3 regions of the Cobetia sp. L2A1 genome follow, and region 1 is predicted to be linked to each of the others. Evidence: predicted binding sites of a transcription regulator. Region 1 holds the regulator's gene; each other region holds the start of a gene.
The links. Region 1 encodes sigma-54, which starts transcription at its own class of promoters, with help from an activator protein. Its sites were predicted from a motif close to TGGCACNNNNNTTGCTNT; they were not measured.
Positions count from the first base shown of each region.

Region 2: a site for sigma-54 is predicted at 7,394-7,411, ahead of glnL (nitrogen regulation protein NR(II)). Genes of this name have one in related genera too.
Region 3: a site for sigma-54 is predicted at 2,333-2,350, ahead of GQR90_RS07305 (dimethylamine monooxygenase subunit DmmA family protein). Genes of this name have one in related genera too.

Region 1 covers NZ_CP047025.1:792,739-802,748, forward strand. Annotated here, with positions in the region: gene pmbA (metalloprotease PmbA) at 1-850, shown strand, start outside; gene mgtE (magnesium transporter) at 1,020-2,375, opposite strand; gene GQR90_RS03410 (HPr family phosphocarrier protein) at 2,659-2,928, opposite strand; gene rapZ (RNase adapter RapZ) at 2,915-3,829, opposite strand; gene ptsN (PTS IIA-like nitrogen regulatory protein PtsN) at 3,942-4,412, opposite strand; gene hpf (ribosome hibernation-promoting factor, HPF/YfiA family) at 4,422-4,730, opposite strand; gene GQR90_RS03430 (RNA polymerase factor sigma-54) at 5,328-6,776, opposite strand; gene lptB (LPS export ABC transporter ATP-binding protein) at 6,996-7,736, opposite strand; gene lptA (lipopolysaccharide transport periplasmic protein LptA) at 7,740-8,324, opposite strand; gene lptC (LPS export ABC transporter periplasmic protein LptC) at 8,457-9,143, opposite strand; gene GQR90_RS03450 (KdsC family phosphatase) at 9,143-9,712, opposite strand; gene GQR90_RS03455 (KpsF/GutQ family sugar-phosphate isomerase) at 9,864-10,010, opposite strand, start outside.
Region 2 covers NZ_CP047025.1:3,996,829-4,006,838, forward strand. Annotated here, with positions in the region: gene GQR90_RS16995 (nuclease-related domain-containing protein) at 1-211, shown strand, start outside; gene GQR90_RS17000 (ATP-grasp domain-containing protein) at 396-1,229, shown strand; gene GQR90_RS17005 (BCCT family transporter) at 1,364-3,115, opposite strand; gene GQR90_RS17010 (deoxyguanosinetriphosphate triphosphohydrolase) at 3,322-4,659, opposite strand; gene glnG (nitrogen regulation protein NR(I)) at 4,874-6,283, opposite strand; gene glnL (nitrogen regulation protein NR(II)) at 6,280-7,359, opposite strand; gene GQR90_RS17025 (DUF4124 domain-containing protein) at 7,623-8,234, opposite strand; gene glnA (glutamate--ammonia ligase) at 8,688-10,010, opposite strand, start outside.
Region 3 covers NZ_CP047025.1:1,672,713-1,682,722, forward strand. Annotated here, with positions in the region: gene GQR90_RS07295 (protein glxC) at 1-573, shown strand, start outside; gene GQR90_RS07300 (FMN-binding glutamate synthase family protein) at 588-1,928, shown strand; gene GQR90_RS07305 (dimethylamine monooxygenase subunit DmmA family protein) at 2,434-3,120, shown strand; gene GQR90_RS07310 (PDR/VanB family oxidoreductase) at 3,105-4,049, shown strand; gene GQR90_RS07315 (heme-dependent oxidative N-demethylase family protein) at 4,091-5,140, shown strand; gene amt (ammonium transporter) at 5,268-6,614, shown strand; gene GQR90_RS07325 (TRAP transporter permease) at 6,723-8,972, opposite strand; gene GQR90_RS07330 (DUF1850 domain-containing protein) at 8,972-9,460, opposite strand; gene GQR90_RS07335 (TAXI family TRAP transporter solute-binding subunit) at 9,502-10,010, opposite strand, start outside.

The DNA of each region.
Region 1 (10,010 bases):
TCAGTGCGGTAGCCGTCACTCGATGTCCTGCATGTTGATTGCCAAGGATGATCAAGGTATGCAACGTGACTATGACTACACCAGCGTGCGTAATCCGGTCGATCTGCGTTCACCGGAAGAGGTGGGGCGTGAAGCGGCGCGACGTACACTTGCGCGCATGAATGCTCGCAAGGTAACGACGGGTCGTATGCCGGTACTGTTTGATCCGCAGATGTCTGCGGGGCTGATAGGGCACTACCTATCAGCTATTGCCGGTGGCTCTCTGTATCGTGAGTCCAGCTTCCTATGCGATAGCCTTGAGCAGCCGCTCTTCCCCGACTGGCTCACCATCTGTGAGAAACCGCGTGAAGTAGGCGGTATGTCTAGCGCCGCCTTTGACAATGATGGTGTGGCGACACGTGACAACGTCTACTTTGCCGATGGGAAGGTGAAAGGCTATATGCTCAGTGCTTACAGCGCCCGCCGTTTGGGCATGGAGACCACGGGTAATGCTGGTGGCGCACGCAATATTCGCCTCAAGGCACCGCTGACCTCGCTGGAAGCGATGCTGGCCAAGATGGGGACTGGTGTACTGGTCACCGAGTTGATGGGGCAGGGCGTCAATGGCGTGACCGGCGACTACTCGCGTGGTGCGTCGGGTTTCTGGGTCGAGAATGGCCAGATCCAGCATGCTGTCGAGGAGTTCACCATTGCCGGCAATCTACGCGATATGGCAGCGAATCTGATCGCGATCGGTGATGATGTTGATACGCGAGGCAGTATTCATTGCGGTAGTTGGCTGATTGGCGACATGACAGTGGCAGGTATGTCGCAAGCAGAAGGTGAAGCAGGCGAACTTGAAGAAGAGTAAAGATTAAGGCACCAAGCAGCATCTGAGCGGTAAGCTAGGTGTGTTCGAGTCGTTCAAAAAAGGCCGCCCCGATGAGGGGGCGGCCTTTTGTCTTTCTGTCTGGCAGTGGCGTATTTGATGCACGATGCTGGCGCTACAGGTGGGCTCGTTACGGTTAGAGCTCGTCTCTTTATAGATAGAGCCAGGTCGCGAGGCCCAGAAACGCCATGAAGCCGATCACATCGGTCACGGTCGTCAGGATGACGCTACCGGAAAGGGCGGGGTCAATACTGAGCTTCTTGAGCAAGACAGGCAGCAGCGTCCCCGTCACGGCAGCGATGACAAGATTGATCATGATCGCGACACCGATGATGGCTCCCAGCTTGATATCACCGAACCAGACAATGGCAATGCCGGCGACCACCACAGCCCACAGCATGCCGTTCAGTACTGCGACGATGATCTCGCGCTTGAGCAGCCAGCGGACGTTGCCGCTTTTCACGTGGCCCAGCGCGATACCACGGATCAGCACTGTCAAGGCCTGAGAGCCCGCAATACCGCCCATACTGGCGACGATGGGCATCAGTACGGCCAGCGCAGTGATCTTTTGAATGGTGCCTTCAAACATGCCGATGACGGCTGAGGCCATGAAGGCGGTCAACAGATTGATGCCTAGCCAGATGGCACGGCGCCAGGACGTGCGCAGCACGGGCGAAAAGGTATCTTCATCCTCATCCATCCCCGCCATTGACATCACCTGATGCTCGGCATCACCGCGAATGACGTCGACCACGTCATCGATGGTGATACGGCCAAGCAGATTGCCATCGCCACCGACCACAGGTGCTGAGATCAAATCGTGCTTCTCGAACAGCGAGGCGACTTCGGTGTCTGGCATCAGGGCAGAAATTACCACGCTGTCAGTATCCATCACCTCACGCACCGTGACACTGGGGGCCGACACCAGCAAGCGATTGATCGGCAGGGTGCCGATGAACTCATCGCGCCGTGAAACGACGAGCAGTGTATCGGTGGAGTCAGGCAGACGTTCGTGGCGGCGAATATAACGCAGCACCACGTCGAGGGTGATGTCCGGGCGGATAGTGATGGTATCCGTATTCATCAACCCGCCGGCGGTGTCCTCGGGGAAGGACAGTACCGTCTCGACGCGTTGGCGCTCTTGCGCCTCCATCGAGTCGAGGACTTCGAGAATTACAGCATTTGGCAGGCGCTGGAGAATGTCAGCGACATCATCCGGTTCCAGATTCTCGGTCGCTGCCAGAACATCCACTGCGTCCATGTCGCGCAGGAAGTCGGTCTGGATGTCTTCGCCAAGATACTGGAGAACATCACCCTGTAGTTCAGCGTCGACCAGCTCCCAGAGCAGGTTACGCTCCTTGGGCGGTGACGACTCGAGAAGGTGAGCAACGTCTACGGGTGCCAGACCACGATTGAGCATTCGCCTGGCCTGATCCAGCTCGCCGCTTTCCAGCGCCTGTGACAGACGATCGAGTCTTGGCTTGAGTTTGTGTGACGTCTTGCTCATCCGTCGGCTTCCCCTGTCGACATTAAGGACAGCACTGATTCTACCATTGGCGTAGGGGGGCGCGTCGATAAAAGAAAACAGTGTTCTTTATCAAAAGGACGAGAGTGTGCCACGACCAGGGAATTAGTGCCTGATCACGCATGGCTCAGCAGGAAAACGATAAGCAAGCGCGAGGGAGGGAAGTCAGCAGAGTTCGCCAGGAGGCAGCGACGCCTGGGCGGTGCAAGTAGTGTGAGGTGTGAATGAGAACAACTGAGAGAGAGGAGTGCTTGAAGGCTGGTGCTTATTCGTCTTCCTCGAAGCGAGCATCGAATAGTGCTGTGATGGCAAGCATGGCCTCATCAGCATGTTCGCCTTCAACGTCGATTGTCAGTGGTGTGCCGCAAGGGGCTGCCAGCATCAGCAATGCCATGACATTGGTCGCATTGGCGCGGCGTTCACCGTGACTGACCATGACTGTTGCCGTGAAGGGAGCACAGCAGTTAACCAGCTTGGTTGCGGCCCGTGCATGCAGGCCGCGTTTGTTGGTCAGGATGAGTTCACGACTGTGCATCGCAATCTCCTCGCGCATCATCTGCCCCATTGAGAGCAGTATGAATCCCCAGCTCGCGATGGCGTAAGCGGACTTCCGGCAGTAGTGCAGCAAAGTGGGCAGCAAGCTTCTCGCACAGATAGACGCTGCGATGCTGGCCGCCAGTGCAACCGACAGAGACGGTCAGGTAGCTGCGATTGCTGGCCTGATACTCTGGTAGCCAGCGCTCCAGCCAGCCAGCGATGTCATCGTGCATGGCCTGTACGACGGGATAGTCTTCGAGAAACTTCACAACGCTTGTGTCACGGCCGGTATCGGCGCGCAGTGCGATATCCCAATAAGGGTTGGGCAGGCAGCGTGCGTCGAACACCATGTCGGCATCTGTCGGGACGCCATGCTTGAAGCCAAAAGACTCGAACGTAAGTGTCAGATGGCGCGAGCTATGCTGGGCTACCTGCTCAGTGATGCGTGAGCGCAAGTCATGCACACTCAAATTGGTTGAGTCGATGATCAGATCAGACTTCTCGCGGATGGGCGCCAGCGTCTGCTGCTCGATCTCGATGGCTTCCGCCAGAGTGCGGTCATTGTCGCGCGTGAGCGGATGACGGCGGCGAGTCGCGGAGTAGCGCTCCAGTAATACGCGGGAATCGGTCGTGATATAGACGACCTGCACGTCCATGCCGCTCTGACGTACTTCATCAAGCAGTTCCGGGAAGCGTGTCAGGGCATCAGGAAGATTGCGTGCATCGATAGACACTGCGATGCGACGTCGGGTAGGACTATCTTTCTCTAGCTGTTCGACAAGCGGTGCCAGCAGCATGCCGGGAAGGTTATCAATGGCGTAGTAGCCAATGTCTTCCAAGGCCTGAAGGGCGATCGATTTACCGGAGCCAGAGCGGCCACTAATGATCACGATCTTCATGAGTGCTCTCCAAAGGCGAGGTCAGCGTAGAGTGAGTGCGAATGGCGCCTGAGAGGGCAGCCTGAATAGTGGCTGTCAGTGCAAAAACCCGGACGATGTCCGGGCTCGATGATCAACGCGTCGGAAGATCGGCGATTGCTGATGTCAGTACATCGTAGAGCGCATGCTGGCTATCGGCCTGACGTAATGCTGATCGGTTGGTGGGTGAGTTCAGCAATTCAGCCACCTGCCCGAGCAAGGTGAGATGAGTGTCATCTGCCTCTTCGGGTACCAACAGTACAAACAGCAAGTCGATGGGCTCTCCATCGATGGCATCGAAGTCGATGGGGTCACCAAGCTTCAGAAATGCTGCGATGGGCGTCTTGCAGTGCGGACTACGTGCATGTGGAACAGCCACGCCGTGGCCGATACCGGTCGACCCCAGTCGTTCACGGCCAATCAGGCGCGAGAAGACTTCCTGGCTATCCAGGCTGGGAATGTTCTGGGCAATGAAGGTGCTGAAAAATTCCAGTACCCGCTTTTTGCTCCCCCCGGGGACGCCGTAAAGCGTGCGCTCGGGGGGAAGGATCTGATCAAGTGTCATGGCAGAAGGTCAACGTGTCCCGGTGCCCTGAGAGCGAGCCTGGGACTTTTCCTTGTGTTTGACCAGCTGGCGATCCAGCTTGTCGGCGAGCGCGTCTATGGCAGCGTACATGTTGGGGTCTTCTGCCAGGGCATGGAGGTCTGCGCCTGCAGCATGCAGCGTACAGGCTGCCTGCTGGCGCTCCTTCTCGATCGACAGAGTCACCTGAACATTGGTGATATTGTCGTAATGCCGTTCGAGGCGAGCGAGCTTCTCGTTGATGTAATCGCGGAGAGGATCGGTAAGTTCCACATGATGCCCGGTGATATTCACTTGCATGGACACGCTCCTTTATCCAACGGGTTACCTTTCAATTGTAACCCTTTTTGACTGCGAGCAAACCCTGATAAGACGCTCTGCTACATGGTTTGCGCATCCGCCACTGCCAGTAACAAAATTGGGCCGCGTCAGGTGCGCCGAGCGCCTACCCTGACAATGCCCAAGCTTTGAGCAAAGATCAACGCTGCGCTGCATCGTGGTGTAAGGCTTGTCTTCAACTCACTGAGGGATAACGGAACATTCCATCAAAGAGGAGTGCGTTGGTTTGCGTTAGAAGCGCAGCAAGAAGCCGCCTGTTAGTCGCCAATCACAGCATATACGTCGATATTGGCGGTCTTCTGAAACTGACAACAAGTGCGCTTCGAGTGTGACAAGAGCACGATCGGACGTGAGAAGAGTTACACGAATGATCGACAATACTAATAAAAGTGATTTGAAAAACAGGCGATTGGAAGCGCACGCCGGATTCTAGCGAAAATATCTTGGTAGAAAGCCGACGACTTTCACGCACGTCGGCTGGCCATCATGCGGATATTGACGATAGGGGAGGCCATGACAGAGAGGCCGTAGTCGAAGGGCGGCCTCTCTGTCATGTAATCAAGCGAGTCGCTTGCGCTCACTGGAAGACGGAATGCCCATGGCTTCGCGATATTTGGCGACGGTGCGGCGCGCGACTTCAATGCCATCGCTGGCGAGTAGATCGACCAGCCGTGAATCCGACAGCGGTTTTCGCGCTGGTTCGTCTGCAATCAATTTGCGGATGCGCGCACGAATGGCCGTGCTGGAATGCGCATCACCATTGCCGTTACCACCGACCTGGCTCGAGAAGAAGAACTTGAGTTCGAAGACGCCGCGTGGTGTATGAATGTACTTTTGCGTCGTGACGCGAGAGATGGTGGATTCGTGCATCTCGACTACCTCGGCAATATTGGCGAGGATCAACGGCTTCATGCCTTCCTCGCCTTGCTCAAGAAAGTCGATCTGCCGCGTCATGATCTCACGCCCGACCTTGAGCAGCGTGTCATTGCGTGACGAGAGACTTTTCATCAGCCAGCGCGCTTCCTGAAGATTATCCTTGAGAAAGGTGTTGTCTACTGACTTGTCTGCCCGTTTGATGAGCGCTGCATAGTCTGGCTGTATACGCAGCTTCGGGAGTGCCTCGGGATTGAGCTCCACTTGCCAGCCGCGCCGGGTATGGCGTACCAGCAAGTCGGGTATCACGTAGTCACTGGCGGGCTCCCCCCAGGCAGAAGCTGGCCGTGGGTCCAGTGCTCGTATCAGCCGGATGACGTGATCCAGCTCGTCATCATCCAGCCCCAGGCGGCGCTTGAGTAGCTTGCGATCATCGTTCCCTAGTGCTTCGAGAAACTGGCGTACCAGGCGGCGAGCTTGAGCAAGCAGTGTCAGGTCATCGGGCAGCAAGGCCAGTTGTAGCAGCAAGCATTCGCGTAGATCACGCGCAAAGACGCCGGTCGGATCGAACTGCTGCAGGCGGAGCAGGACCTGCTCAAGCTCCGATGCTTTGAGGCCAGACAGCCCTTGTCCACGTAGACCATCGACGAGCTCATCAAGCGACAGGCTCAAGTAGCCTGCGCCGTCCACGGCATCTATCAGGCTTTCCGCCATCTGCCGTTCACGGTCGTCGAGGTCGGTCATTGCCAACTGCCAGCGTAGATGATCTTGCAGGCTTTCTACACTCGTGTTGCGCTCGAAATCCTGGCCGTCATCACTGCCGCTACTGCTTCCCGAGTTTGTCAGGCTGCCAGCATGATCCTGATAGAGGTCCGACCAGTCGCTATCGAGAGGATATTCTTCCGGGATATCACTACTTGTTTCAGCTGAAGAGATTTCGCTCGCATCCTGAATCTCGACGACTTCCAGCGCCTCATAGTCCTCGTCGAGTTCCAGCATGGGATTGGACTCGAGCGCCTGTTGGATTTCCTGACGCAGGTCGAGCGTCGACAACTGTAGCAGCTGAATGGCCTGCTGCAGTTGTGGCGTCATGGTCAGTGAAGTGCCAAGGCGGAGTTGCAGGGTGGGTTTCATGGGGCTATCGATTCACGGCAAAGGAACGTGCTTCTACGCTATACCGTGGGTCGGGGCACTGACAAGGGGCGAAAGAAATTATTCAAGCAACTTGCATGCCATGTTTCAACGAAGGTGGTATGGACGTCATGCTCAAGGCTGATGTTCATGATGATATATCAGCCCTGAGCATGCACTGCGTGCGCGAAGGTGCGCTCGCCAGAGGGGTTTGCCAATGGACTACAGCTTGAACTCATGCCCCAGATACACGTCACGCACCTGCTGATTGGCCAGAATGGTTTCAGCATTGCCATGCGCAATGATCTGGCCGTCGCCAACGATATAGGCGGTATCGCAGATATCGAGCGTCTCACGGACGTTATGATCCGTGATCAGTACACCAATGCCGCGATCACGTAGCTGGCGTACGATGCTCTTTATCTCGCCTACCGAGATGGGATCAACGCCGGCAAAGGGTTCATCCAGCAGCACGAAATCCGGTTCCGTGGCCAGTGCCCTTGCGATTTCGACGCGACGGCGTTCGCCGCCAGACAAGCTCATGCCGCTACTGGCGCGAATGTGAGAAATGCTGAAATCGTTCAGCAGTTCTTCAAGGCGTGCCTTGCGCCCGTTGCGATCGAGATCCTTGCGTGTCTCTAGAATCGCCATGATGTTGTCGGCGACGGACAGCTTGCGGAAGATCGAGGCTTCCTGCGGGAGATAGCCGATGCCGGCGCGTGCGCGCAAATGCATGGCGGAGTCGGAAAGGTCATTGTCATCAATGGTGACGCTGCCCGCATCGGCGCGCACCAGGCCGACGATCATGTAGAACGAGGTCGTCTTGCCGGCCCCATTGGGCCCCAACAGACCCACGATATCGCCCTGACGAATCTCCAGCGAGATATCCTTGACCACCTTGCGGCCCTTGTAGGCCTTGGCAAGGTGGCGTGCGCTGAGTGTACGGAGAGGAGCGGCAGTCATGACTTAGTTTTCCTTGCTGGCATTGGTGCCGCGCGGCGTCAGCGTCATGTGCACACGAGAACTGCCGTCGGTCTTCTGCGTGGTATCACTGCTGTTATTGGCATTGACCTGACGCTTGTCGAGGAAATACTCCACGTAACCGCCTTCGAAGGTGTCAGCATCTTTTTCGAGGCGCGCATTGCCTACCAGCTCCACCCGACGCTCCAGCGCGTGATAGAGAATGGTATCCGCCCACCCCTTGACCAGCTTTTCGTTCGGGTTGGGTTGTTGTTCCATATAGGCTCGCTTGCCTGTTGCCTTGACCAGAGATATCTCGCCACTCTTGGCACGGCTGATGTCAACACGACTGGCATCCAGTTTCATGCTGCCTTGTCGCATTTCGACACTGCCGGTATAGACAGCAGTACCCGCCTTGTCATCCAGCGACAGGGAATCGGCGGCGATGTCGATACGCTGATTGGCATCACTGTCGAGCGCCAGTGCTGTTGGTGCAGCCATGGACATGCCAAGCGCCAGGCATAGGGCCATGGCACTGGTGTTGAGGGTGTGGCGCCAGGCCGACAAGGGCTTGAGAGTCGTTGAAGTCATGGGATGCTCCTTGGCAGAACTGGGTATGTCTTCTCGATCGGACATGCTGTCGGGAAGCAGGGAATGGGGGTTATCAGGCTGGCAGCGTACGTCAGCAACTCGTTACGCCAATCATGTGCCAGGAGATAGTGACTACTGACTGGCTGAAGGTGCAGCTTCGAAGGTGCTGTTGATGCGCTCTTCGCTATCGGTTGAGGCAGCATCGCTATCGTCGTCGATTTGCTCTGCTTCCTTGCTGGCTGCGCTCTTGCCCTTACCAGGCTGGAGCGTACCGCGGACACGACCGTCCAGCACAGCGGAGTCCTTGGATAAGTCCGCACTGAAGCTGTTGCTTTCGATCTGCTGACCATTCTGGGTAATGATGACGGGGACGTCGCTCCAGGCGCGGTTCTGTTCGCGGCTGTAGTTCAGTACGTCCGTATTCAATGTCCAGGCATCGGAAGGCTGGCGCAATGTGGCGTCACCCTCTAGCGTGAAGGTGTCTCCACCGGCGCTGAGAATGCCGCGCTTGCCAGTGGCATACCAACGCCGGTCTTCGCTATCGTTGGTGCGAATCTTGGGTGCCTCGGCGTAGGTAACGTCATCCTCGGGCGTATGTTCGATGCGCGGGGAGGTCATGGCCTGAAAAGGCACACCCCGCGCATCGAAGCGTGTCATGTCAGCCCCGTCGAGATAGTAGTCCGGCTCATCACTGTTGGCCTGTGTGTCTACGGCGGATTCAAGGCTGTTGCGCTGCTCGATCAGGGCGAGTACGCCCCCGACCAGCAGCAATAGCAGCAGCAACCACAAGCGCGGAGAAGGACGGGGCAGACGTAACATCAGGCGCGCGACCCCTGTAGATAGGTATCCAGTACTGACGCCCAGTGTCCCTGCGCCTTGAGCAGTAGATCACAGATCTCGCGCACGGCGCCGTCGCCGCCCTGGCGAGTCGTCACCCAGTTGGCTTCGCTCAATACATAGGGCATGGCATTGGGCACACTGATGCCAAGCCCGACGCGACGGATGGCTTCGCGATCTGGCAGGTCGTCACCACAGTAGGCGACCTGATCGAGCTCGATATCGTTATCACGGCACAGCTGAGTGAGTGCGACCAGCTTGTCCTCGCGCCCCTGGATGACATCATGAATGCCGAGTTCCTTGGCGCGTCGCTCTACCATTGGTGACGTGCGTCCGGTAATCAGCGCGACAAGGATACCACTGCGCAGAATCAGTTTGAGACCATGGCCATCCTGGACGTGAAAGCTCTTGGTTTCCACGCCATTGGCGTCATAGTGCAGATGATTGTCAGTCAGCACCCCATCCACATCCAATGCCAACAAGCGTACGTGACGCGCACGATCGATGATGTCCTGTGGATAGTCTTCCGGCAGGAAAATGTTCTCATTCATGATGTTTCTCCTCGCACTCCGTGCGTACTTGGCGCTGCCCCGTGAACGGCTGATGGCTTGGTGAAGCATGGTAGCTGCACGTGGTGGCCGTGATGACATCGATCTCTGCATCATATTGATGCCTTGGAAGACAGCACTCACGCCCAGTGGTTCAGATCACGCCGCTGGCCAGCAGGCCGTGCATATGGATTGCCCCGATAGGGTGCTCATCCTCATCACAGACTACCAGAACGCTGATACGGTTTTCTTCCATGATGCGTACCGCCTCTGCGGCCAGCATGCTGGCACGGATGGTCTT
Region 2 (10,010 bases), 910 kb from region 1:
GCTGGCACTGCCCGGCTGGCAGATCATCCCGCAAGGTGAGCAGCGTAAGGGCGACCCTGATGTCGTCAACGGCGAGGGGCTGGCCAAGTGGCTGAGTACCCGCTGCATGTCACCCGAGGCCGATTGTCCAGTACTGGATGAGTCTCTCAAACGGCGTATCAATGAGGCAATTCTTGATCGCGTACAGGCCGAACGTCTTGCCAACACGTAGCACAAAAGACGTGTCAACGAGACAGACGGTGAGGCTGCACCTGAGACAGTGACGCCACTCTCCTCACCCGTCGCCCGATAAAGGCTTGCCAAGGCGTCCGGCGCGGCATTAAATACGCGCCGGTCCAGCTCTGGCACCCTTAACGCGCTATCGCAATGATGGCGCTCTTGGCGACATATCTCGCATGAAACTCATCACCTTCGACGCTTTTCGCACTCTCGGTATTCCCGGCGTTCGCTATATCAAGCCGGAGCGCATGCTAGACCATCTCGATGAGATCCGCGCGGCCGACATCCTGTTATTCCCCGAGTACTGGCAGATCACTACGCTGGTCTATGGCCTGGGGAAACGTATCTTCCCGAGCCTGCCCAGCTACGCGATCGGCCACGATAAGGTCGAGCAGACGCGTGTCTTTCAAGCCATCTGTCCCGACAACGTCCCGGCGACCGAAATTCGTGGGGCGAGCCGTCAGTCGATGGATGATATCGAGGCGCGCTTCGGCTACCCGCTGATCGTCAAGGAAGTGAAGAGCGCGATGGGTATCGGTGTCAAACTGATCACCTGTCGCGCTGAGCTGGAAGCGCATGCCATAGATCACCCAGTACTGTATGCCCAGCCACGACTCGATATCGACCGCGATCTGCGCATCGTCGTGGTCGGTGGGGAAGTCATCACGGCTTACTGGCGCGTCACGCCACTGGGAGGCTATCGCTCCAATATCAGCCAGGGTGGTGAGACGGCTTACGACAATATTCCGGGTCCCGCTATTGCGCTGGCACTGCGCCTGGCGAAGACACTAGGCGTCGATCATGCCGGCTTCGATATCGCGATGGTTGACGGATGTCCTATCGTATTCGAGTTCAATCGGCTGTTCGGCAATCAGGGTATCGTCGATAGTTCACGCCGAATCGGGGCAGCCATCAGTCGCTATCTCGCCCTAGAGAGTAGCGATAGTGATCCGATGCCGCCGATGATAAGCCCGCAAGCATCGCCCACACCTTGCCTCGAAGTCGCCTGAGCACCGCTTGTACAGCCGCATTGCATACCACGCCTGATCGCCTTGCTTCACTTTCCAACGCTCAGCGCTACTGTCAAAAGCCAAAAAAGCCGCCCCAGTGGGCGGCTTTTCAATACGTCACGACTGGCTATCGATCACAACCGTGAAGGACGGCTATGCGGGTCGCCTTCAATATGGTTCTTCGGCGGATCCTGCAGCGGCTTGCCAGCAGCCGGAACATCACCTTCCTCTATCTCCCAGCTACCGGCCTCGCTCCAGGGATCATCTGCCGGGAACTCCTCGATATTGATCTCCTTCACTGAATAGTCCGGCTGATAGCGTAGATCATAATGTGCCGCACGTACGACGGAGATGCACAGCAGCAGCGCTACCAGCAGTAGCGGGACACCGCCGATGATCGAAGCGGTCTGCAAGGTATCCAGTCCGCCGACAAACATCAGCACGATGGGCATGAACGACAGTGCGAAGGCCCAGAACAGACGATTCCAGCGCATCGGCTCTTCATCCACTTCCTTCTGCACCACGGCAGCGAGAATGTAGGAGATGGAGTCGAAGGTGGTGGCCGTGAAGATCAGTGCCAACAGAGTGAAGGCAAAGATCACCAGGTAATCCAACGGCAGCGTATGCAGCATCGCGAAGATAGCCGCCGTCGGACTCTGTTCATTCAGAATACTCACCACATCCAGTATTCCCGATAGCTGCAGGTACAGTCCGTAGTTACCCAACACCATGAAGAACAGGAAGCAGCCCATGGTGCCGAAGAACATCGAACCCGCCACCATCCCACGGATGGTACGCCCGCGCGAAATGCGAGCGATGAACAGGCCAACACTCGGTGCGAATACCAGCCACCATGCCCAGTAGAAGATCGTCCAGTCTTGCGGGAAGTGCGTATTCTCGAAACCCTTGAATTCGCTAAACGGTTCCGTCCAGGTCGCCATGTGGATGAGATTGCTCATCACGCGTCCCAACGCGTCCAGCCCGGTATTAGCCATGAACAGGGTGGGTCCGGCAATGAAGACGAACAGCAGCAGACCGATAGCCAACCAGAAATTGATGTCGGAGAGCAGTTTGATGCCTTTCTTGAGCCCCACGTAGGCGCTATAGCCAAATAGCGCCGTGCACACCAACAACACGATAACCTGCGTGGTCAGCGACTTGGGCACGCCGAATAGCTCATGTACCCCTTCGTTGATCATCGGTGCCGCCAGACCCAGTGTGGTTGCACCGCCGCCGAGCATACCGAAGATGAAGCTGATATCGACCAGCTTGCCCAACCACCCCCGCGCCAGCTTCTCGCCCAGCACTGGCATCAGCGCTTCAGAGATCTTCAGCACACTGTGGTGGCGTACATAGTAGAAATAGGCGATAGGGACGGCAGGAATCAGATAGATAGCCCACGCCAGTGGCCCCCAGTGGAAGATGCCATAGGCAGCGGCCCATTCAGCGGCTTCCGGTGTCTGGCCCTCGATGTGGAACGGCGGTGACTGGTAGTAGTAGACCCACTCGATCATCGACCAGTAGAGAATCGAGGCTCCGATGCCCGCGCAGAACAGCATGGCCGCCCAGGACACCATCGAGAACTCAGGCTTCTCTTCCGGCTCGCCAAGTTTAATCTGTCCGATATCGCTGAAGATGATGTAGACCATGAAGCCGCCTGCACCAACCCCCATCATCAGGTACAACACGCCGAGCTTGCTGGTGACGAAGTCCTTGGCTGCCGCTACCCACAGCGCACCTTGCTCGGGGAAGACAAGTAGCGGTACGGTCACTGCCAGCAGCAAAAGGATAGAACCGAAGAAGGTCGGCTTGTCGATCATGTCGAACGAATTTCGCACGCCTCCCTCGGAAGAGGCAGAAGAGGTCTTGGCCGGTTTCGTACTCATGAATAAGCCTCGGTTATAATTTTTATTCCTCCATGATTGTCGCGCCATCATGGATTGTCGAAGGCAGCGTTGCGCCGCTCTTCGTATAATTCTAGTACAACACTTTGATAGTTTTAGTAAAGTTAATTCAACGGCGACTTGCTGCATATTTACATGGCATCGCGCCACAACCGCACCACGATGCCATCTGACTTCAAGTGCGGACGTCAATCCCCCCGCAGACGACCACCCATTTCCTGTGCCAGATCAACGGCGAAGTGATCCGTCATGCCACCGATAAAATCGAGCATGCGTCGATAGCTGCGATAGAGATCCCAGTCACGCGTGGGAGTATTTTCACCGATCAACGCCAGCACCCGCTCATGCTTGAAGCTGGAGCGTCCAGTGGTATGCAGCTCATGCGCCGCACCGATAAAGGCCTCGAGTAGAATACCTAGCGTGGTATAGGCGCCGATTTCCAGCTTGGCCTTACGCTCATTGCGAAAGATTTTCTGACGCGCCAGATTCTTGGCTTCACGCACACCCCAGCCAAGATCAGGATGACAGAGGTCCAGCAGGTCCTCACTGAGCGTACCCGCAAGCAGCTCATGCTCGTGCAGCACGAAGGCCTCAGCGACATCTTTCACGGCGCGCTCCATCGCCGCCCCTCGCAGTGCGGCTACCTTGCGTCGCTGAGACGTGCCTCTAGCTTCCATCTCGGCATACTCACGCGGTTCACCGCCACTGATGCCTGTCAGTATGTCGAATACCTCCGTGAACTGGAGAATGCCCATCTCGAGGCCGTCTTCCAGATCCAGCAGCGCGTAGCAGATGTCATCTGCCGCCTCGACCAGCCATGCCAACGGGTGACGGCACCAGCGTCCATCGGCACGTGCTATCAGCCCACAGCGCTCTGCAACGCCATCCAGCAGCTCTCGCTCACTCTGATAGCAACCGAACTTGCCACCAGCGGTGGCGTGTTCCACCGTCCATGGGTACTTGAGCAGTGTGCCCAATGTGGCCGCTGTCAGGCGCATGCCACCATGAAACTGGTTGTACTCAATCTGGGTGACGATACGAAAACCCTGCGCATTGCCTTCATAGGTGAGCAGGTCGGCGCGCTCGGTCTCACTGAGCCCGGTGAGGCGTCCGTGACCGCTGGCAGCTTCGGCAGCGAACCAGTCACGAATGGCATACTCTCCCGCATGGCCGAAGGGCGGATTACCGATGTCGTGCCCAAGGCACGCCGTCTGCACAATCACGCCGAGGTCGGCTGGCGTGATCCATTCAGGCAGGCGCGCGTGCAGCTTCTCACCGACCATCATGCCCAATGAACGCCCGACACAGCCGACTTCCAGGGAGTGAGTCAGACGGGTATGGATATGATCATTATCGGTCAGCGGATGTACCTGGGTCTTGCGTCCCAAGCGACGGAACGAGCCGGCGAACACGATGCGGTCATGGTCCTTGTGGAAAGGTGTACGCCCCATCTCACGTGGCGCGGTACCCGGCGCATCGTGCAGACGACTCGGCTCCAGCAGGCGTTCCCAGTTCATTGGTGACATCAAAAGACTCCTTGGCGATCGCCCGAGCAAGACAGCGAAAGCAGACGACAGAGGGCAAGCACGCGCATAAAAAAAGAGGACAGGGGATTGTGGCACCCTGTCCTCTTGCTCTCCAGCTTCCCTCTCACCCTGCCTCGGCCAATCATGACCGAGGCAGGAGCGAGGCAGGAGCGATGCACGAACACGGCACGACAATGGCGCGCCTCTGAAGCGGTCAGTCTTCCGCCAGTGCAGGCAACAGCACCTTGAGCTTGCGCGTCAGGGTATTGCGTCCCCAGCCCAGTAATTCTGCGGCTTCGCCCTTGCGTCCGCCGGTGTGCTTGAGCGCCGTCTCGATCAGGATGCGCTCGAAGTCCGGCACGGCCTCTTCCAGCAGATGGGTATGGCCAGCCGCCAGAGCACGGTCCGCCCACTCACGGAAGGCCCCCCGCCAATCGCCCGACGCGGCCTCGGTGCCGCTGGCGTCACGCAGCTCCGGCGGCAAGTCTTCCACCATCACCTCACGCCCAGAGGCCATCACTGTCAGCCAGCGACAGGTGTTCTCGAGCTGACGCACGTTGCCGGGCCAATCGAAGCGTGTGAGGTGCTTCTCGGCCGCCTCAGTCAATATCTTGGGCTCCGTCGAGAGTTCACGTCCAGCTTCACCGAGGAAGTGGCTCATCAGGCGTGGAATGTCTTCACGGCGCTCCGACAAGCGCGGCAGATGCACGCGAATGACATTCAGGCGGTGAAAGAGATCTTCACGGAAGCGACCATCTTCCACCAGCCGCTCCAGATGCTGGTGCGTCGCGGCGATGATACGCACGTCAACCTTGACCGGCGTGACACCGCCCACACGATAGAACTCGCCATCGGCCAGCACACGCAACAGACGTGTCTGGGTCTCGGCGGGCATGTCGCCAATCTCATCGAGAAACAGCGTGCCGCCATCAGCCTGTTCGAAGCGCCCACGCCGGAGTGCCGTGGCCCCGGTGAAAGACCCCTTTTCGTGACCAAACAGCTCGGATTCCATCAGGTCTTTCGGAATCGCCGCCATATTGAGTGCGATAAAGGGTTTAGTCGTGCGCGGCGAGTGCTGATGCAATGCCTGTGCAACTCGCTCCTTGCCGGTGCCGGACTCACCATTGATCAGCACGGTGATATGCGACTGGGACAGACGGCCAATGGCGCGAAACACCTCCTGCATGGCCGGCGCTTCACCGATGATCTCCTTGGTGAGACCTGCCGGCACGGCGACGGGTGCCTTGGATTCGCGTGAGTGCGCCACGGCGCGACGTACCAATGCCAACGCCTCATCCACATCGAAGGGTTTGGGCAGGTATTCAAAAGCCCCGCCCTGATAAGAGGCAACGGCACTGTCGAGGTCGGAGTGTGCCGTCATCACGATCACCGGCAAGTCGGGATACTGCTCACGCACACGCGCCATCAGGTCGAGGCCATCGATACCCGGCATGCGGATATCGGTCACCAGTACATCAGGGCACTGACGCATGATGCTGGCTTGCGCCAGGTCAGCACGCTCAAAGCACTCCACTTCCAGGTCGGGGTGGGCCAACGCGCGCTCCAGCACCCAGCGGATGGCGCGATCGTCATCAACAATACAGACACGGGCAGTCTCGCTCATGTGTGATCTCCAGAAGTGCCGGCAAGCGGGATAAGTAGGCGGAATTCGGTATGGCCGGGGCGCGAGTCACATTCGATCAGCCCCTGATGCTGGTGCAGGATGCCTTGGGCTATCGATAACCCAAGACCTGAGCCTTCGGCACGCCCCGAGACCATCGGATAGAACAGCGTCTCACGCAGGATCTCGGGGATTCCGGGGCCGTTATCAATGATGGCCAGCTCACAGACCAATCGATGGCGCTCGTGGCCCAGCGTGAACTGACGACGCGCCCGAGTGCGCAGCGTAATCTCGTAATGTGAAGCTTCCCCGTCAGCCAGCCCCTCGGGCTGCTGCTCATTGAGCGCCTGGGTCGCATTGCGCGCGATGTTGAGTACCGCCTGAATCAGCTGCCCCTCATCACCGATCACCTCGGGAAGACTCGGGTCATAATCCGCCACCATGGTGATGCTGTTGCCTTCGGCCAGCAGCAGCGAACGCACACGCTCGGTGACAGCATGAATATTGACTGGCGCCTGCAAGGGAGGACGGTTCGGGCCCAACATGCGATCGACCAGATCACGTAGACGGTCGACCTCCTCGATGATGATCCGCGTGAACTCCACCATCTGGGGCTCAGGCAGATCGCGCTCCAGCAGCTGAGCAGCGCCACGAATGCCCCCCAGCGGATTCTTGACCTCATGGGCCAGCCCGCGCGTCAGCACCTTGACGGCTTCCTGCCGCGCAATCAGTGCCTCTTCACGCGAAATCTGCATCAGACGATCACGCGGCTCTATCTCGACCAGCAGCTCATCGCGGCTGATCGGGGTCGCCGTGAAGTCGACCGTCAGTACCTCATTGGCCACATTGACGATTTCGGCTTCACGTTGGGTGTAGGGGTGCTGCTCATCAAGCGCCTTGCGCAAGACCTTGATAGGGTCGGCATCCATACCCGTCAGATGCTCTGGCGTGTGGCCCTTGACGCGCACCAGACTGACCGCCAGCAATGTCTCTGCCGCCGGGTTCATCCATACCACTCGCAGCTGTGCATCCAGCACCACTACAGCAGTATTGAGGTGTTCGAGCAGTCGTTGATGCATGAGTTTATTCGCCATTCGCGGTACGTCTCCCTGTTCTGCAATAACCGCGCCAGTCTGGTGCAGGTGCCGTGTGTGTGGCATCCGATGCTGTGCACGTCATATCACACCTCACCCATTGCATCATTATGGTGCACCCATGAGATGGACTGCCATGTCCGCCATAATTTTACCTGCACATCCGTCAGCGATGCTGACTCCCAAAAAATGAAAAAGCCGCCCGAAGGCGGCCTGTCGATATTCATGCTAATTGACGCGAGCACCAATCAGCCCCCGCTATTCGCAGGATTGTTGGGGTTGCGCGGCAGATTGACACTGGCACGCTGCACATAGATGACGCGTGGCTCACTGGTCTGACGGACGCGACCTGAGGCATCCAATAACTCAGCCTGAATGACATGCTTGCCTCGCGCCAGTGCAGGCACCATGAACACACTGCTGTTCATTGCCGACTGCGACGGTGCACCATCGACGGTCACGCGTACCTTGTCCCCCGGCCGCAATGCTGGCTCGATACCAAGACGCACGGCCAGGTTTCCGGCCTGACCAGTAGGCAAGGTTTCCTCATTGGCGGGGCTCTGTATGGCAAAGCGAGTATAGCCCCGGAAGCGCACATCCACCGCTGGCGCCACGCGGGTCCGCGAGGAAGACGACTCGGATGATGGCGCGACACGCGCAGACGATGAACGCGGTACACCAGACGACTCTGCAGACGGCACGACGCTCAGTGGTGTCAGCTTCACCTTGCTACCTCCAGCAGGCTGATCACTGAACACGACATTGCCATTGGCATCCACATGACGGTAGACCTGAGCCGCCTGAACCTCGAATGACACACTTGGCAATACCAGCAACAACGCCAGTAACAGGCAGCCCATTGGGCCGCTCATTACTTGAGTGCGCGCGAGCGAGTCTGATAACGATCTATGTTCAGTCGCAGTACTACCGACAGATAAAGCGGATACGAAAGGCCACATCCGAAGATTCCTGAAAGAGTCATGGGAGGCCAGAAGCCGCGTACAGCTTCTGCAAGTTGGTTGAGTAAATACGTTGACCTACTGCCAAGTTACAAAGCTTACCGCGTTGACGCCAGCATTGGATTTCCCAAGAAAGGTCTATCATCACATCGCCTGTCGTGCAGGGTCGCCATGTCGACGCTCATTGAGCTCGACCGTTCAGCTGCCGCCATGAAACATGGCCATCAAAAACAGAGACGCAATAAAACAGGGCCATACCTTTCGGTATGGCCCTGTCGTTATCTTCTCCACTATCGCCTATCGCTTACGACTGGCATAGCGAGAAAGACCGCACTGGACTTACAGGCAGCGTGATTAGACGCTGTAGTACATGTCGAATTCGAGCGGGTGAGTCGCCATGCGCAGGCGCTGGACATCTTCGCCCTTCAGTTCGATGTAGGCATCGATCATGTCGTCGGTGAAGACGCCACCCTGAGTCAGGAACTCACGATCGCCGTCCAGTGCTTCCATTGCCTGTTCGAGACTCTCGGCCACGGTCGGGATGGATTTTGCTTCTTCGGCCGGCAGGTCGTAGAGGTTCTTGTCCATCGCGTCGCCCGGGTGAATCTTGTTCTTGATACCGTCGATACCAGCCATCAGCATCGCGGAGAATGCCAGGTACGGGTTGGCTGTCGGATCAGGGAAGCGTGCCTCGACGCGCTTGCCTTTCGCACTCGCGGTGTACGGGATACGAATGGAGGCAGAACGGTTGCGAGCAGAGTAAGCCAGCATGACCGGCGCTTCGAAGCCCGGGACCAGACGCTTGTAGGAGTTGGTGGACGCGTTGGTGAAGGCGTTCAGAGCACGGGCGTGCTTGATGATGCCGCCAATGTAGTAAAGCGCCATTTCAGACAGACCAGCATACTCTTCACCAGCGAACTGGTTCTCGCCACCCTTCCAGAAGGATTGGTGAACGTGCATGCCAGAACCGTTGTCACCTACCAGCGGCTTGGGCATGAAGGTCGCGGTCTTGCCGTAAGCGTGCGCGACATTGTGAACCACGTACTTGAGTTCCTGAACTTCGTCAGCCTTCTTCACCAGGGTGTTGAACTTGACGCCGATTTCATTCTGACCTGCGTTCGCCACTTCGTGGTGATGAACTTCCACTTCCTGACCGATCGCTTCCAGCGTGTTGCACATGGCGGCACGGATATCGTGGAAGCTGTCGACCGGCGGTACCGGGAAATAACCACCTTTCAGACGCGGACGGTGGCCAAGATTGCCGCCTTCCGGAGTGGAATCAGTCGCCCATGCACCTTCATCGGAAGAGATCTTGAACATTGAGCCGTTCATCTCGTTCTTCCAGTGAACTTCGTCGAAGATGAAGAACTCAGGCTCCGGCCCGAAGAAGGCGGTGTCGCCCAGGCCAGTAGACTTGAGGAACTCTTCGGCGCGCTTGGCAACAGAGCGCGGATCACGCTCGTAACCCTGCATGGTAGCCGGCTCGATGACATCACAACGCAGCACCAGAGTGGTGTCTTCGGTGAACGGGTCGAGGAAGGCAGTGCCGTCATCCGGCATCAGGATCATGTCGGATTCGTTGATGCCCTTCCAACCTTCAATGGAAGAACCATCGAACATCTGACCATTTTCAAAGAATTCGTCGTCAACTGTGCGCGCCGGGACGGAGACGTGATG
Region 3 (10,010 bases), 880 kb from region 1:
GCACACAATATTGCCTGTGGCATCAATGAAGATATCAGTGTCGATATCGATGGGCATGCCGGCTACTACTGCGCAGGCATGAACCAGAAAGCTAACATTACCATTCATGGCAATACCGGAGTTGGTGTCGCCGAGAACATGATGTCAGGTTGCGTTCGCGTCAAGGGTGATGCCTCGCAATCAGCGGGTGCCACCGCGCATGGCGGCCTGTTGGTGATCGAGGGCAATGCCGCGGCACGCTGTGGCATCTCGATGAAGGGGGTCGATATCGTCGTCAAGGGCAGTATTGGTGCGATGAGTGCTTTCATGGGCCAGGCAGGTCGCATGGTGGTGTGTGGTGATGCAGGCGAGGGGCTGGGAGATTCCCTGTATGAGGCGCGTCTCTACGTGAAAGGCACGGTCGCATCTCTTGGCGCTGACTGTATCGCCAAGGAAATGCGCACCGAGCACCTGGAGGAATTGGGTGAATTGCTGGCGAGCGCCGGCATTGACGAAGATCCGGCCAGTTTCACGCGCTTTGGATCCGCGCGTCAGCTCTATCACTTCAAGGTCGACAACGCCTCAGCCTACTGATCAGGATGCCCAACATGACTGACGAAACTCAAACACAGCCCTACAACCCGGCACTGCGGGAATCCGCCACCTTTGGCCGCGATGTCATTCACGAGATTCAGCGTGCGGCAGAGACCGGCATCTATGATATTCGTGGCTGGGGCGCCAAGCGCAAGGTGCCACACTTTGATGACCTGCTATTCCTTGGGGCCAGCATGTCGCGCTACCCACTGGAAGGCTATCGCGAGAAGTGCGAGACCGAAGTCGTGCTGGGTACGCGTCACGCCAAGAAGCCCATCGTCATCAGTACACCGGTCACCATTGCCGGCATGAGTTTCGGTGCACTCTCCGCGCAGGCCAAGGAAGCGCTGGGACGAGGAGCCTCGGAAGTCGGCACCTCGACGACCACTGGTGATGGCGGCATGACGCCGGAAGAGCGTGGCCAGTCCTCACGTCTCGTCTATCAATATCTGCCGTCACGTTACGGCATGAATCCGGATGACCTGCGCAAGGCGGATGCCATTGAAATCGTGCTTGGCCAAGGTGCCAAGCCGGGCGGTGGTGGCATGTTGCTGGGCCAGAAGATCTCCGAACGCGTCGCGGGCATGCGCACGCTACCGCAGGGGATTGATCAGCGTAGTGCCTGTCGTCACCCGGACTGGACCGGCCCGGATGACCTGGCGATCAAGATTGCCGAGCTACGCGAGATCACCGATTGGCAGGTGCCGATCTACGTCAAGATTGGGGCGACGCGTACCTACTACGACGTCAAGCTGGCGGTGAAGGCAGGCGCGGATGTCATTGTGCTGGATGGCATGCAGGGCGGGACGGCAGCGACTCAGGATGTCTTTATTGAACACGTCGGCATCCCGACCATGGCGGCGATTCCGCAGGCCACTCAGGCACTCCAGGAGATGGGGCTGCACCGTGAGGTTCAGCTGATCGTGTCTGGTGGCATTCGCAACGGCGCTGATGTGGCCAAGGCGATTGCGCTAGGGGCAGACGCCGTGGCGATCGGTACCGCCGCGCTGATCGCGCTGGGCGATAACCATCCGCGTTATGCCGAGGAGTATCAGAAGCTGGGCTCCGCTGCAGGCTTCTACGATGACTTCCAGGATGGCAAGTGCCCGGCGGGTATCTCGACCCAGGATCCGGAACTCAGCAAGCGACTTGATCCGGTGGCTGCCGGCAAGCGTCTGGCCAATTATCTGCGCGTGCTGACGCTGGAAGCACAGACATTGGCCCGCGCCTGTGGCAAGTCTCACCTGCATCACCTGGAGCCGGAAGATCTGGTTGCCCTCAATGTGGAAGCCGCCGCCATGGCGCGTGTCCCGCTGGCAGGCACTACCTGGATTCCGGGTCAGTCGGGCTACTGATCTTTCGTTATTCATCGTGCCAGCTGGTGGTTCCTCGTCATTCTTCGTGAAATATTGGATATCATGACAGGGAATGATGGTGGGATATCTGAAGCGTTCCACTTCTGGTGGGACGCTTTTTTCATGCTTGAAAGGAAGTGGTGAAGGAAAGTGTTTTCGAGAATATTACGTGAATAAATATCAATGATGCATTGAGTTTTATGCTAGATGATGGCGATTATTATGTGCTTGAATGTCGAGATAAATGACGATTTACTTGAGAGTTCCAATCTGGTGATTATGGACTATTCCATGACATTTTTTGATGTCTTTTGGTGCGAATCATGACGAATAGTTGACTTCATTGGTGAAGATATGGCGTCAGGCGTATCTTGCGCCTTGCAAGACAGTATCTTTGCTTTTTTTGGCATGAATTCTGCTCTTTGAATGAGATGAAAAGGGATGTCAGGCATCTTCGGTTGACTGACATCACGACAAGAACACTCTCTCGGAGCAGGGTCGTCTCATGAAAAGCCCGCAACCTATTTCTGTCACTACCGGGATTCGCAGTCGCCAGCATTATCCTTGCATTGAGGCTTTGCCTTCTGCCCAGCGTTATCTGGTGGTCAGTCAGGCTCCTGTGCCCGGCATGGCGCAAGCCGCAGTCGAACAGCTCGAGCAGCTTGGCCAGCGTGTCAGAGTCTTGCTGGACCGTCGCGTAGGCGCTGAGGCGTCAGTTCTCGCCGCGCTGTCTGAGGTTCCATCTGACAAGGCAACTGGGGTGACTGGTGCCTGGCTCGAGATTCCCGAATCTGTTCTCACCACGCAAAGCCGTGATGAGGAGGCCGGATCACGACACGTACTAAGTGACGCAATCAATCACGTAGGCGCGTCGGGTTGTCTCATCGCCATCGGCAGCGAGCACTTCGTATGGCAGATCGCACAGCAAGGTCAGCAACGGGGGCTGGTACAGGACGACATCCTGATGCTGCCGGTCGCCGCCTGCGGACGGCACCTGTTCTGTGTGCACTGCCAGCATGTGACTGCCAACGTGCACCATACGCCTGCGACTTGCGGCGGTTGCGGCATGTCGCTGGAAGTTCGAGATCACTTTTCCAAGCGTCTGGGGGGCTACATGGGCGTGCGCGTCGATGCCGAAGCCCCGGGCGAACTGCCAGAGACACAGGAGGTAGCGCCATGTCTCGCTTCATGAAGGCGCGCATCGCGGCAGTGGGTCAGATCAGCACCACTGTTCGCCGCTTGACCTTGGTACCTGCCGAGTCGGGGCAGTCATTTACCCCATTCTCGCCCGGCAGTCATATCGTGTTGGGCATCCCCGGTGAGGGGCGGACCTGTCGCAATGCCTATTCATTGATCAGTGCGCCAGATGACTCATCGCAGTACTGCATTGCCGTGCGTCGTCAGCCGCTGTCGCGGGGTGGCTCGGAAGCCATTCATTCGCGCATCAAGGTGGGAGATGTGCTGGAGATGAGTGCGCCGGCCAATCTTTTCCTGCCTCAGTGGCAGGCCCGCCATCATCTGATGCTGGCCGGTGGCATCGGTATCACGCCGTTTCTGTCGTATCTGCCGGAACTGGAGCGGCGAGGTGCCAGCTGGGAGCTGCATCTGCGCAGCCAGGATCTCGACGCGGTCAGATTCCCTGAAGCTGCCGCGCACGTCGCCAGTGGTGGCATCACTCAGTATCGGCTCGAACGCCCCAATCTAGCAGCGTTGTTGTCACGCCAACCCGCCGGAACCCACGTCTATATCTGCGGCCCACAAGGCATGATCGATGCCGTGCATGCGGCAGCGGCAGCGCTCCATTGGAGCTCGGCCCGTGTGCATCACGAAGTGTTTGCCGCCCCGGCGCCGGGTATGCCGTTCACGGCCGTGGCGCGCAACAGTGGTGTTGAGGTGGCAGTCGAGGCTGATGAATCATTGCTGGAAGCCCTCGAGCGTAGCGGTGTCGAGACGACGAGCCTGTGTCGTGGCGGTGTCTGTGGTCAGTGTCGGGTCGAGTTGCTGGATGGCGAGGCGGAACATCGCGATGCCTTCCTGAACGATCAGGAGCGCGCCAGTCAGCGTTGCATCATGCCCTGCGTTTCACGCGCTCGCAGCGCCAGTCTGGTGCTGGATCTCTGAACACACCTCTTGCGGTGGATGGATACTCAAGGAGCAGAACAATGCAGTTTGCACCCCGTGATGATCAGGCTTTCCATGGTCAATTTACCTTCAAGAATTCAGCGCACGCCATCAAGCGCTTCCCGTTTCCGTTTCCGGAAGATGAGTATCGTTATTCAGTCAATATCGAGCCGCATGCCTTGCCAGGCAAGTCGGGTTCCATCACCGAGCACATGCTGGATATCGATGAGCATTATCTGAGCGAGACCGCCGAGCGGGCACGTGTGCTGGACAGTGACCCCAAGCGTTGCCTGGTGATGCCACACATGCAGCCCGCAGCGTGGGATTTTCTCGAATTCGTGATGACGTATTACGCCAGGGATTACCCCGAGTCCTTCAGTTTCGAACGCCAGGGTGATGACTGTCACTGGCGCAACCATCTTCTGGGGCTGGAGCAGTCCTTCCGCATGGGCGATGACACCACGCTGCCCATGGCGCCGCTGGACTATATCGGTCGTCAGGTACAGGGCGACATCGCGTTGCTGGATCAGCGTGACGGCGACCTCTTCATGGACGCCGGCATGATCACCTGCCCGGCGGACTGGTCACTGGCGTTTGATGCCGGCATGAGCTTTTCCCAATGGCATGGCCCGGTGCCACTGGCACACGAGATGGGCATCTTCGAGCGGGCACTGAAATACCTGTGTGCCATTCAAGTCGGTGGGCCAGTACATCGCCTCAACTGGACCATGACCATTCATCCGCGCATGGACAGTTCGCCAGAAACCTTCTCGGAGTGGGGCAGTGATCGCGCCACCATCACGCCGGACAATGCCGGACGCGATGTTCATCTGCGCGTCGAGCTGCAGACGCTGGTGCGCATGCCGCGGAGTCATGCGCTGTTCTTCGGCATTCGTACTTATTTGATCAACCTTGACGATCTCTGCACCAACCCCGTATGGCAGTCTCGTCTATTGAAGGTGTTGCATACGCTGCCGCCGGAGCTGATCGAGTACAAGGGACTGACACGTTATCTGCCCAGTGTGCTCGAGTGGCTGGAGCGGCGAGAGGCTGGCGTCGGTGCAAGCCAAGCGGAAAAGCAAAGTGCATGAGACGCGAATGAGAGGGGATGAGGCGGGAGTGAAGTGAGAGCGACACGAGCGCCAAACGGGAGTGACACGATAGCGACGCTCTCATCCGACAGCAGAGTCGACCGATAACAATAAAGAGGAATCGCGGGTGAATATTGACCTACTGCAACTCAGCTATGCGCTGGATACGTTCTACTTCCTGATGTGCACGGCACTGGTCATGTTCATGGCCTGTGGCTTTGCGATGCTGGAATCGGGGCTGGTGCGTTCCAAGAATACCGTCGAGATACTGACCAAGAACGCGCTGCTGTATGGCATCGCCTGTCTGGTGTTCCTGGTGGTGGGTTACAACGTGATGTACCCGGGCGACAATGCCATCAGCAGCGTGATTCCGGGCCTGTCGTTCATGCTCGGGGATGACAATACCTTGAGTGACATCAGCAGTGGTGAGGGGGCTGCCTATTACTCCAGCATGGCGGACTTCATCTTCCAGGCGGTGTTTGCTGCTGCGACGATGTCCATCGTTTCCGGTGCCGTGGCGGAGCGCATGCGCCTGTGGCCATTCCTGATCTTCGCGGTGGTGATGGTGGCTGTCATCTACCCGGTGGAAGGCTACTGGAAGTGGGGCGGTGGTTTCCTCGATCAGATGGGCTATCAGGACTTTGCCGGTTCGGTCGTGGTGCACATGGCGGGAGCATCAGCCGCGCTGGCAGCCGTGTTGCTGGTTGGTCCGCGCAAGGGTCGTTATGGTGCCAACGGACAGGTACGCGCCATTCCGGGCGCCAATCTGCCGATCGCCATGCTGGGCATGTTCATTCTGTGGATGGGCTGGTTCGGCTTCAATGGTGGCTCGATGCTCAAGATTGCCAGTCTCGAGGATGCCAACAGCGTGGCGAAGATCTTCGTCAACACCAATGCCGCTGCCTCGGCAGGCATGGTGGCGGCAGCATTGCTGTCACGCGCCATGTTCGGCAAGACTGACATGACCATGGTGATGAACGGTGCACTGGCGGGTCTGGTATCGATCACCGCGGAGCCGCTGCTACCGTCGGCTGGCCTGGCGGTACTGGTCGGGGCGGTGGGTGGCATCATCGTGGTGCTGTCGGTGGTGGGGCTGGATCGCCTCAAGATCGATGATCCGGTGGGTGCCATTTCCGTGCACGGTGCGGCGGGCCTATGGGGCATCATGGCGGTACTGTTCTCGAACCCTGACGCCACCTTCGGCATCCAGTTGCTGGGCACGCTGATCATCTTTGCCTGGATGTTTGCGGCTAGCTACGGCGCATTGCTGGTGATCAAGAAGGTCTGCGGTGGCCTGCGCGTCAGTGAAGAGGAAGAGATGGAAGGCATGGACATGCACGAGTGTGGCATGGGGGCGTATCCGGAATTCGTGACCATGACCTCGCCTGCACAAGGAAGTGGCAACGCTACCGGGAATGCCAAGGGAGCAGCCTCCCAGGTTTCCGGGGCGGCGCTGAAAGGCGCGATACGCTAAGCCTGTTCCAGCTCTCGTGAGGTAGAGCTGACCAACACAGAAAGGCCCGCCAACTGGCGGGCCTTTCTGTGTTCTTGTTAGAAAAGCTAGAAGCACTTTCGGATCGCTTCAGCTCAACGCATGGAATTGACGTTCCTGGCGTCCCTTGATCATGTTCATGGCTAGTACAGCAAAGGCTATTGTTGCTGCGACGACAATTACCCAAAAGGTATTCCCGACCAGTGCCAGTCCCGCGAGACTCAATAGAATCTTTTCGGTAAGCCCCAGGCGCGTGCTGAAGTAGCCAATATAGGCTGCTGAAAGCGACAGAATACATAGAATACCGCTGAACATGGCTAGCAGGAATTCACTCCAGGTGAAGTCAATGAACAGGAGACTGGGGGCATAAACGAACATCATTGGCACCAACGCCTTGCCCATCGACAATCGGAAAGCGGTAGTTCCTGTCCGCATTGGGTCCGATCCGGAAATGCTCGCTCCTGCGTAAGCTGCCAGCGCCACAGGAGGTGTCACATCTGCCAGCACGCCGTAATAGAAGATGAAAAAGTGGGACGCAAGCAGAGCGATACCGAACTCATCCAGCGCCGGCGCTACAATGGAGGCGAGTATGATGTAGGTAGGTGTTGTCGGAATGCCTGCGCCCATCAGAATGCAAGCGACCGCGACCAGCACCAAAGCAAAGAACAGAATGACGCCCGATTGATCTAGGAGCCCAAAAGGAACAATCGCTGAGAACCAGGTTCCGAGATCGGTGGCCAGTTCGATGACAGCGCCCGAAAACTTGAAACCCAGCCCTGTCAGGGTCGTAACACCCAGCAGGAAACCGACACAGGCGCAGGCGGCGGTGATGGCAATAGACTGCTTGGCGCCTTCTTCCAGACCTGCAATCAGACGGCGTGGTGTCAGTACGCTATCGCGATCCATGCGAATAAAGCCCAACGGTCGCATCACTAGCGGAATGTATGAACACAAGACCGTCAAGATGATGCCCCAGAAAGCTGCCAGGAAGGGTGTGAACTGCATCAATAGCAGCGTCACCATGACGACCAATGGAATCGTCTGATGCCAGTGGCGAGCCATGATGTCGCCGAACTTCGGAATGTCTTCACGTGGGATACCGACTAGCCCCAGTCGTTTCGACTCCAGATGTACCATGCTCAGTGCAGCGAAGTAATGGAAAGCGGCAGGGATGATAGCGACCAGTATCAGTTCGTTATAGGGAATGCCCAGCATTTCGGCCATTACGAAGGCGGAGGCGCCCATTATAGGCGGCGTGATCTGGCCGCCACAGGAAGATGCGGCCTCAGTGGCCGCTGCAAAACGGCCACTGAAGCCGTAGCGCATCATCATGGGAATGGTAAAGGCACCAGTCGTCACAGTATTGGCAACAGGTGATCCGGAAATCATGCCGAAGAAGCCTGACGAAACGACCGATACCTTGGCGGGTCCGCCGGTGTATCGACCTGCCAGTAAAGTGGCGAGTTCAATGAATAGCTGACCAAGTCCTGAGGCCTGTGCCAATACTCCAAACAGTACAAAGTGGAAGACGTAAGTGGCGACAACGCCAAGTGCGATGCCATAAATACCTTCCGTTCCCAGGTAAAGGTGCTCAATCAAGCGAACAATGTCATAGCCTCGATGGGCCAGTACGCCGGGGAGGTAGGGGCCTAGCAGTGCATAACATAGCGCCAGGACGGCGATGATCGACAGCGACTCGCCCATGGTGCGACGTGCCCCTTCAATGACCAACACGATGGCCAGCGTGCCTAGTACATAATCCATCGACTGTGGGAAGCCCACATTGACGATGAAGATCTGATCGAAGAACACCACAAGATAAGCTGAGAAAGCGACCCCGCCGACGGCGAGTAACCAGTCAATCCAGCTCGTGGTATTGCCACGACCACCGAGCGCCTTGAGAGGCAGCGCCGAGAGTCCGACCAGTAGGGCGAAAGCATAGACCACCGCGCTCAGTGTGACACCGAGCTGACTACCCAATGCCGAGACCATTTGATTTGCCAGTACAAGATAGAAGGCTGCATAACCAAGTCCCAATATCCATGAGGAAGTCGTACGCTTCGGGGTGGGCCGTGGGAATACAATGAATAGCAGACCCATGATGAATGCCATGTGCAGGCTACGATGTGAAATTTCGTTCAGTAGCCCGAAACCCGCCGTATAGATATGGAACAAGCTTAGTGTGACGCAGGCCAGCGTCACTCCATGCTTGAGAAATCCTGTCAAATGTCGAAAGTTGCTCTCGGCATCAAATTGCTTGATCAGGTCATCTACGTCCGGGCCTTGAGCTCCGGGAGATGAGTCGTCAGGCGCGGTATTGGGGGCACGCGACGGTGTCATTAGTGTGTCCTGTCATTATCATTTTGGTTGTTATTACCAATGTCATGGTCATCATCGCAGCTTGCGACGGGATACAGGAGTAATGCGGTATCCGGCCATTGATTGAGGTTCACGTGCTGACCATTACCAGTGAGACGATTGCGGAACCGGGCATCTGTATTGACGATTAAACGAGGGATAGGACGTGCCATGTGCAGCACGAACTCATCTTTATTCCGTGTGTAGCCTGTTGCATTCGGCTCGCCATCCATGGACGGCAGGCCTTGACCATGAGTGCGAAAACGCTCTGCTGTCTGGAGGATTTCGAGACTCTTGCTCAAGCGATACTCATCTGTGACGGGAGTCAGAGAGACGGAGTGAACAAAGCTCAAGTTGAACTTCCCATCCGAGGCAAGAGGCAAGCACTCACGAGGCTCCCCGCGATGAAAGTCGCTGATGGCGATTGCTTGTGCTGACGCGATCTGCGGTAGGCCTATCATGGCTGCCATTCCGGCAGCCATGATGCATACAAAGCGACACCCTATCGATATCACTCGATTAGACCTTTTTCACGATAGTAGCGCTCGGCACCCGGATGCAGCGGAATGGATACGGAGTCCAGTGCAGTTTTCAGAGTAATTTCCTTGCCCTTGACGTGTACCTTGGCTAGCGCATCAGTATTTTCATAAAGAGCTTTGGTCACTGCGTAAGCGATATCTTCTGGCAGATCAGCATGCGTTGCCCATATCGCGCGCACAGCGATGGTATTCACGTCCACATCGACACCTTTATAGGTGCCGGCTGGTAGGGTGAACGTCGTGTAATAGGGCTGGGCTTTTCGCAGTGCGTCGATGGCATCGCCTTCCAATGGAATGATGCTGACAGCATGCCCGTTGCTCAGTTCGACGATGGATGAAGTTGGCGTGCCGGCGGTGATGAGTGAGGCGCCGAGATTATTGTCCTTCAGCTTCTCTGCGGACTGGGTAAAGGAGGAGTAATCCTCTTTCACGTCGTCACGATTCATGCCGTAAGCATCCAGCAGGTCACCTAGCAACTGCC